DNA from 2 places in the Streptomyces sp. NPDC030296 genome. Region 1 is predicted to be linked to the other one. Evidence: predicted binding sites of a transcription regulator. Region 1 holds the regulator's gene; the other holds the start of a gene.
The links. The regulator HspR, encoded in region 1, represses chaperone genes until heat shock. The targets are predictions, from matches to a motif close to TTGAGNNNNNNNNNCTCAA.
Positions count from the first base shown of each region.

Region 2: a site for HspR is predicted at 2,110-2,128, ahead of lon (endopeptidase La). Genes of this name have one in related genera too.

Region 1 is NZ_JBVICQ010000017.1:27,712-32,121, reverse strand. It holds gene ACZ4Z3_RS36030 (helix-turn-helix domain-containing protein) at 29-274, opposite strand; gene ACZ4Z3_RS36025 (helix-turn-helix transcriptional regulator) at 714-1,781, shown strand; gene ACZ4Z3_RS36020 (hypothetical protein) at 1,804-2,121, opposite strand; gene ACZ4Z3_RS36015 (hypothetical protein) at 2,140-2,274, opposite strand; gene ACZ4Z3_RS36010 (heat shock protein transcriptional repressor HspR) at 2,410-2,868, opposite strand; gene dnaJ (molecular chaperone DnaJ) at 2,876-4,054, opposite strand; gene grpE (nucleotide exchange factor GrpE) at 4,097-4,410, opposite strand, start outside.
Region 2 is NZ_JBVICQ010000003.1:724,488-728,897, reverse strand. It holds gene lon (endopeptidase La) at 1-2,087, opposite strand, end outside; gene ACZ4Z3_RS11300 (GNAT family N-acetyltransferase) at 2,304-2,957, shown strand; gene ACZ4Z3_RS11295 (rhomboid-like protein) at 3,032-3,871, opposite strand; gene ACZ4Z3_RS11290 (TetR family transcriptional regulator) at 4,197-4,410, opposite strand, start outside.

The DNA of each region.
Region 1 (4,410 bases):
CAGGGCCTCATGGTGTCCCCCGCGGAGGTCAGCCGCAGGTTCCCCTGATGTCGTCCTCGTACAGGTGCGAGACGATCGCCGCCTCGAACCGGGACTTGAGGTCGAGCTTGCGCACGATGCTGGCGGTGTGGGCCCGTACCGTGCGCTCCGCGATGCCCAGGCGGCGGGCGAGCCAGCGGTTCTGCTCGCCCGTCGCGAGCAGCAGCAGCACCTCCCGCTCGCGATCGGTCAGCGCGGAGAAGTCGAGTGCGTCCTCCCGTACGACAACAGCCATGTGAGTCCCCCTGGTTGTGTTCGGTCGTGTCGGCTTCCGTCGGCTCGTGGCCGGAGAATCCGTGCGAATCCATCGGTTCGTGTCCGACGTCCCTAGGTTCGGGTCCGACGTCCATCGGTTCCCGTCCGACGGATTCCAGCCTGCCAAGCGCTTTCGGCCGGATCCCGCCCCGCGGGGCGCAGCTTGCTGCACCGGCGCGACACCATGCTGCGAGCGAAACTTTCGACCCACGCCGTTCGTTCGTGTCGTGGCCCGCGCTCGTCCGTCACACATTCGCCACACCTTCCACGGCGTGCCGCCGTGAACGGACGAAGCCTTGACCAACGCATTACTGTGAGTCCCGATCATTTCGGTGGATTCCGGATCGCCGTGGCCCGACCAGCCACACCCGCGATACCGGCCACCGGCCCGGGCCGCACGGGAGGAACACGGGGGACAGATGAACGATGCGGGCAGCATGGGGCTGTTGGGGCTCACCACGATGGAGGAGCGCGTCTACCGGCACTTCCTGAGGAATCCGGGGACGACGGCGGAGGACATCCACCTCCTGCTCCACGCGTCGCAGGACGTCGTCGGCGCCGCGCTGCGGCGGCTGACGGAACTGGGCCTGCTCCGCCGCGCGGAGGCGACGGCGGAGGGCGGGGCGCAGACCGGGGCGCAGACGGCGGAGGATCCGGCCGTCGCCGGGAGCGAAGCCTGCGGCACCCTGACGGCGGCGGACCCCGAGGTGGCCGTCGGTCTGCTCACCGACCGGCGGCTGAGCGAACTGCACCACGAACTGCAGCAGGTGACCCGGCCCCGTCACCTCGTCGCGGAACTCCGCGCCGAGCAGGGCGTCCACACCCAGGCCGGCGGCGGCGTGGAGCGGATGACGAACCTGGCGCAGATCCGCGACCGGATCGACGACCTGGCGTTCTTCGCCCGCGAGGAGATCCTCTCCGTCGAGCCCTACCGGGCGCTCACCCGGGAGAACATCGCGCACGCGCGGCCGCTGGACAGCCGCTGTCTGCGCCGGGGCGTCCACATCCGCAGCGTCGTCCTCAAGGACGCCCTGGACGATCCCGCGACCGCCGCCTACCTGCGCGAACTGAACGCGCAGGGCGCGCGGATCAGGGTCGCCGCCGACATCGCCGAGCGCGTCCTCGTCTACGACCGGCACACCGCGCTGGTCCCGGCGGACCCGTCGGACACCTCGCGCGGCGCGCTGGTCGCGCAGGAACCCGGCCTGGTGGCCAGCATCCTGGCCCTCTTCGAGAAGATCTGGGACCAGGCGACGGACCTCACCGATCTGCTGGGCGCCCCGGCACCCGAGTCGGAGTCCCTGACGCCGATGGAGCTGGAGGTCCTGAAGTCGATGTGTCGGGTCACCAAGGACGAGATCGGTGCCCGTGAACTCGGTGTCTCCCTGCGCACCTACCGCCGGCACGTCGCCGACGTGCTGCGCACCCTGAACGCCAGCAACCGTCCGCACGCGGCCCTGCTGGCGCGGGAGCGGGGCTGGATCTGACCGCAGTTCACCATGCCGCCGATCAGGGCCCGCCGGCGTCGCGCCAGCCGCCCAGCGCCGGGTCGGTGAGCACCTCCGCCAGCCAGTCCCGTACGGCGTGGGCGGGCGAACCGGACGGGGGCCGGATCCGAAGGTGGATCCGGCCCCCGTCCTCGTCGAGTCGCCAGGCGTGTCCCCAGCCCCCGGGCAGTTGGCCGAGGACCCTGATCACGGCCGTCGCGGCGGGCGCGTCACCGGGAGCCCTGCGGACGAGGACCAGTTCCCGGAACCCACCGTCCCGGCCCTGCTCCTCCCGGCATTCCCCCCGGTGCTCACCGTCCTGGAACTCCACGGTCGTCATCCCGTCCGTCCCGCCGGCTCACTGCCAGCCGTTGACGGACAGCGCGACCGACGGACCGGACTTGACGGCCGCCGTCGCTCCCAGTGGCAGGGCCATGATCAGCGCGAGCGCCGACAGTGTCCTGATGATGCGTGCGTTCCCCGTGTTCTTCATGACCACGACTCTGCCAGCGGGAACATGCCGCCTGAAGGCTCCGCGATGTCAGGATGCTGCACCGGGCGGGACACTTGCTGCCAGGCACTTCGCTGCCAGGCGGCGGCTTGCCGGGGCGGCTCGCGGGGGCGGCTCTCAGTCCGAGGCCTGCTGCCGCTTCGGCCGCCACACCACCAGCGCGCTCGTCTGCTGCACCTCCTGGTAGGGCACCAGGTCACGCCGGTACGACGCGTGCACCGCGGCCTCGCGCTGCTGCATCGCCGCGGCGGCGCCGTCGAGCGCGGTCTCCAGCTCGACCACCCTCGCCTGGAGGGCGGCGACCTGGTTCTCCAGCTCGATGATGCGCTTGATGCCGGCCAGGTTGATGCCTTCGTCCTGCGACAACTGCTGGACGGTGCGCAGCAGTTCGATGTCGCGGGCCGAGTAGCGCCGGCCGCGCCCGGCGGTGCGGTCGGGCGAGACCAGGCCGAGGCGGTCGTACTGGCGCAGTGTCTGCGGGTGCAGACCGGACAGCTGAGCGGCCACCGAGATGACGTACACCGGTGTCTCTTCCGTCAGCTCATAGGGGTTACGACGGCGACCGGGTGTGTCCATGGTGTGGTCATGCTCCCTTCGCGGCCTGGAACAGCTCCGCCCGCGGGTCCTCGCCCGCGGTCGCCTCGCGATACGCCTCGAGTGCGTCACGAGCCTTCCCCGACAGATCCTTCGGGACACTCACCTCGACGGTGATCAGCAGGTCCCCGCGGGTGCCGTCCTTGCGGACCGCGCCCTTGCCGCGGGCCCGCATCGTACGCCCGTTGGGGGTGCCCGGGGGCAGTTTCAGGGTGACCGGGGGGCCGCCCAGGGTCGGGACCCTGACCTCCCCGCCGAGCGCCGCCTCCGGGTACGTCACCGGCACCGTCACCGTGAGGTTGTCGTCCTTGCGGCCGAACACCGGGTGCGTGTCGACGTGCACGACGACGTACAGGTCGCCCGCTGGGCCGCCGCGCTCGCCGGGCGCGCCCTTGCCGCGCAACCGGATCCGCTGCCCGTCGGCGACGCCGGCGGGGATGCGGACCTGCATGGTGCGGGACGACTTGGCCCGGCCGGAGCCCTTGCAGATGTCGCAGGGGTTCTCGGCGATCAGGCCCCGGCCCTTGCAGTCCGGGCAGGGGTCCGTCAGGGAGAAGCCGCCGCCGGAGCCCCGCGCGACCTGGCCGGTGCCGACGCACGTCGGGCACACCCGGGGGGTGCCGTTGGCGTCGCCGGTGCCCGAACAGGCCTTGCAGGGGGACTGCGAGGACATCCGCAGCGGCACGGTGGCGCCCTCGATGGCCTCGGTGAAGCTCAGCGTGACCTCGGACTCGATGTCCTGGCCGCGCCGGGGCTGCACCCGCGTGGTGCCGGAGCTGCCCCGGTTGAACAGGCCCCCGAAGACGTCACCGAGCCCGCCGCCGAAGCCGCCCGCTCCCTGTCCGCCCTGGGCGCCGCCTCCGAAGAGGTCGCCCAGGTCGAAGTTGAACGAGCCGCCGCCCGCGCCGGGGCCCGGGCGGAAGCCGCCGTTGCCGAACAGCGCGCGGGCCTCGTCGTACTCCTTGCGCTTCTTGGGGTCGCCGAGGACGTCGTTCGCCTCGGAGATCTCCTTGAACCGCTCCTCGGCCTTGGCGTTGCCCTTGTTGGCGTCCGGGTGGAACTCGCGGGCGAGCTTCCGGTAGGCCTTCTTGATCTCGGCCTCGGTGGCGTCCTTGGGGACGCCGAGGACCTTGTAGTAGTCCTTCTCGATGAAGTCCTTGGTGCTCATCCCCGGCGTCCCTCCTTCCCGTGGTGTTCCGCGTCGTGGACGTCAGCCCTCGTCCGGGCCACCGTTCTCCTTGTCGTCGGCCGTCTCCGCGGACTCGCCGTCCGCCTTGACTGTCTGCGCCCCCGGCTGGGGTTCGGCCACGGCCACCCGCGCGGGGCGGATGGTCCGTTCGCCGATGCGATACCCCGGCTGCAGAATCGCCACGCACGTCGTCTCGGTGACGTCCGGCGCGTAGCTGTGCATGAGGGCCTCGTGGATCGTCGGGTCGAAGGGCTCGCCCTCCTTGCCGAACTGCTGCAGACCCATCTTCGCCGCGACGGTCTCCAGCGACTCGGCGACGGACTTGAAGCCGCCGA
Region 2 (4,410 bases), on a different contig from region 1:
GGTCCGTCCTTGGGCACCGCGCCCGCCGGGAAGTGGATGTGCACGCCCCGGTCCTTCAGATCGGCGACGGGCAGTTCCAGTTCGGCGCCGTGCGAGCGCAGGAAGGAGAGCGCGATCTGCGCGGACTCCTTCATCACGTCACCGAGCTGCCCGGTGAGTGTCAGCCCCGCGGCGCCCGTCTCCGGGTCGGCCAGCGACGCCTCGACGTAGAGGACGTCGCCGCCGGCGCCGGTGACCGCGAGCCCCGTGGCCACACCGGGGACGGCCGTGCGCCGCTCCGCCGGGTCCTGGGCGGACTCGGGCACGTGGTGCGGGCGCCCGATGAGTGCGCGCAGGTCGGCGTCGGTGACGGTGAACGGCAGCTCCCGCTCGCCCAGTTCGTGCTGGGCGGCCACCTTGCGCAGCAGCCGGGCGACCGACCGCTCCAGGTTCCGCACCCCGGCCTCGCGGGTGTACTCGCCGGCGAGCTTGCGCAGCGCGCTCTCGTCGAGGGTGACCTCGTCGGCGTCGAGGCCGGCCCGCTCCAGCTGCCGCGGCACCAGGTGGTCGCGGGCGATGACGACCTTCTCGTCCTCCGTGTAGCCGTCCAGCCGGACGAGCTCCATACGGTCGAGCAGCGCGTCGGGGATGGCTTCCAGGACGTTCGCCGTGGCGAGGAAGACGACGTCGCTGAGGTCCAGCTCCACCTCCAGGTAGTGGTCCCGGAAGGTGTGGTTCTGGGCGGGGTCGAGGACTTCGAGCAGCGCGGCGGCGGGGTCGCCCCGGAAGTCGGAGCCGACCTTGTCGATCTCGTCGAGCAGGACGACGGGGTTCATCGACCCCGCCTCCTTGATGGCGCGGACGATACGGCCGGGCAGCGCGCCCACGTAGGTGCGCCGGTGGCCGCGGATCTCCGCCTCGTCCCGTACGCCGCCGAGGGCGACGCGGACGAACTTGCGCCCCATGGCGTGCGCCACGGACTCGCCGAGGCTGGTCTTGCCGACGCCGGGCGGCCCGACGAGGGCGAGCACGGCACCGCCGCGCCGGCCGCCGACGACACCGAGCCCGCGGTCGGAGCGCCGCTTGCGCACGGCGAGGTACTCGGTGATGCGCTCCTTCACGTCCTCCAGGCCCGCGTGCTCGGCGTCCAGGACACTCTTGGCGCCCTGGATGTCGTAGGCGTCCTCGGTCCGCTCGTTCCACGGCAGTTCGAGCACGGTGTCGAGCCAGGTGCGGATCCAGCCGCCCTCGGGGGACTGGTCGCTGGAGCGCTCCAGCTTGTCGACCTCCTTGAGCGCGGCCTCCCGGACCTTCTCGGGCAGGTCGGCGGCCTCGACCCGGGCGCGGTAGTCGTCGGACTCCTCGCCCTCCTTCTCGCCGTTCAGCTCGCGCAGTTCCTTGCGGACGGCTTCGAGCTGACGCCGCAGCAGGAACTCCCGCTGCTGCTTGTCGACGCCCTCCTGGACGTCCTTGGCGATGGTCTCGGCGACATCCTGCTCGGCGAGGTGGTCACGGAGCTGCTGGGTGGCGAGCTTCAACCGGGCGACCGGGTCGGCCGTCTCCAGCAGCAGCACCTTCTGCTCGGTCGTCAGGAACGGCGAGTAGCCGGAGTTGTCGGCCAGCGCGGAGACGTCGTCGATCGCCTGCACCCGGTCCACGACCTGCCAGGCGCCGCGCTTGCGCAGCCAACTGCTGGCCAGGGCCTTGTACTCGGTGACCAGTTCGGCGACATGGCCGGGCAGCGGCTCCGGCACGCTCTCCTCGACCCGGGTCCCCTCGACCCACAGTGCGGCCCCGGGCCCTGTGGTCCCGGCCCCGATCTTCACGCGGCCGCGTCCCCGGATGAGCGCGCCCGGGTCACCGTCGGCGAGCCGGCCCACCTGCTCGACGGTGCCGAGCACACCGGTGGCCGCGTACGCGCCGTCGATCCGCGGCACCAGCAGCACCCTCGGCTTGCCGCGTTCCGCCCGCGCCGCCGCCTGCGCGGCCTCCACCGCGGCCCGTACATCCGTGTCATTGAGGTCCAGCGGCACCACCATGCCGGGCAGCACGACCTCGTCGTCGAGCGGCAGTACGGGCAGGGTGAGCGGTGCGGACATCGAAGCCATGATCTCTCCCTCGGCATTCAAGTTGAGCTCTGCCGACTCAATGCACGTGAGCCCGTGAATGTTCCCCGGGGCCCGGGCCGTTCGCTGTGGGCGATCAGGGAAGGGACCACGGACAGGCGGCCACCCACTGACACACCCCCACCACAGGTAATAGTCTGTACACCCATACACCCATTACGGATGACGGACGTGCCACACCTACACGGGGGGGCGACAGTGGACGGAATCGTGCGGGCCTGGGTCGACGGCTGGGTCGTCTCGCGGGGCGCGGCGCCCCCGGTGGTGGAGCCCTGGGGCTGCACGATCGACAACGGAACGGCCGCCCACGTCACCCGTCATGTCCTCGCGGGGACCCATGACGACGTCGAGGAGGAGACGGTCCGGAAGGTGGCCGGCGCGGTCACCGGGGCCGGAGTGTGGCTCAAGGTCTTCGCCGACGCGTCGCGAGTCGCCCCCTGCCTGGGCGAGGGCTGGTGGGTGGACCCCGAGCCGGGCTGGCTGATGACCGCGCCCCTGGGGACACCGGAAGGCCCGGCCGTCACCGCCCCGGAGGGCTACCGCCTGCGCACCTGGGCCCGGGGAGGCGTGATCCGCGCGATGGTGGCCGCACCCGACGGCTCATGGGCCGCTCGCGGTCAGATCGCCCCGACGGGGCGGACCGCAGTCGTCGACCAGATAGAGACCTCCGCGTCCCACCGCCGCCGGGGCCTCGGCACGCTCGTCATGCGCACCCTGACCCGGGCGGCGTTCGAGGAGGGCGCGGAGGTCGGCGTACTGAGCGGCACACCGGACGGCCGGGCCCTGTACGCGTCCCTCGGCTGGACGACGGTCGCCCCGCTGACGAGCGCGAGGTTCGACGGCCGGCGGTGAGACGGCCGACCTGCCGATCGGGGGCGCCGCCCCTCCTCCGCGCGGGGCTCCGGTTCCGCTAGGGCCTGTCGACCCTAGGCCGGGACCTTCGCCGGACGCGCCGGACCCGGGGGCGGGGCCGCGTCGTGGGTCAACGCCGCGTGTCGCCACCGCCGTACCACCGGCCAGCTGGCGACCCCTATCGCGAGGGCGATCAGGTGCCCCCAGTCGGTCATCGGGTCCGTGAACGACATCAGGTCGTCCACGAGCATCCAGCCGAAGGCGAGCAGCAACGGCCAGCGTGACCACCACGGCAGCAGGGCGGCCAGCGCGCCCACGCACGCCGCCACGCCGAAGCTGATCCCGTAGTCGAGGCGGTGGAGGGAGCTGCCGGGAAGCCCGCCGGTCAGGACGGAGACTCCGACCGGGATTTCGGTGGCGAGAGTGGCGAGCACATGCCCCAGCAGGAAGACCAAGGCCGTCCGCCGGCCGCCGATCCGGCGCTCCAGCGCGGTGAGCACCAGCACGAAGCCGAGTGCGTACGGCGACACCATCCCGCCGGCGATCCACAGCGCGCTCGCGACGAGCACCGGCACCGGGGCGCCCACGAGGTGCGCCACGTCCGTACTGAAGCCCTGGTGGAGGGCGTGGACGACGGCCGGGTCCGCGTACTCGGTGATGAGCGAGGTCAGCAGCAGGACGGCCAGGTACCAGAAGGTGAAGGGCGTACCGGCGGGGGTCGGGAGCAGCCGCCAGGGGTGCGGAAGGGAGCCGGGTGCGGGGGTGGGACGCGCGCGACGGCTGGAGGAGACCGGGCCGCCGCCGCCCCGGCTCCCCGAGGGCGCGAGCCTCTCGCGACTGAGCCCTGACGGCTTCGGCAGCTCCGCCTGCTCCGCACCGGGCCCCAGCGGCTCCGGCGATCCCGCCTGCTCCACGCGAGACCCCAGCGGATTTGCCAGCCCCGCCCGCTCGACACCAGGCCCCAGCGACTCCGCCAGCCGCGCCCGCGCGGCACCGGGTCCCGACGGGCCGGCCTCTCCCCCGCCCCGTACCGGCGTCACCGCGCCCGGCTGGCGTGGGATTCCGTTCAGGAGCGGCCCGGCAGCCGACGGTGTCACGTCGGTCCGGTCCGGCCCTGTCCCGGTCTCCACGCCATCCAAGATGAAGCGCTCCCTCCGTTTGGCTCCACCTTCGGCATCCCGGCACCCCCTGTCTGTGACCTGCGCCACTTTCGCCGGGATTCACAGCAATCCGACAACCTCACCCGTCCATCGAGAGCGCTCGCAACACCCGCTCCACGTACGCCCGGAACCGTCCCGCCAGGTCGAACCCCGGCGGGTCCAGCACCCATTGGATCCGGAGTCCGTCCAGCACGGCGGTCACCTCCTGCGCGACGGCGACAGCACCGGCATCCGTGTCCGGCCGCAGTTCGCCGGCGTGCGCCGCCCGCCGCAGCACCCCCGCCATGACCTCC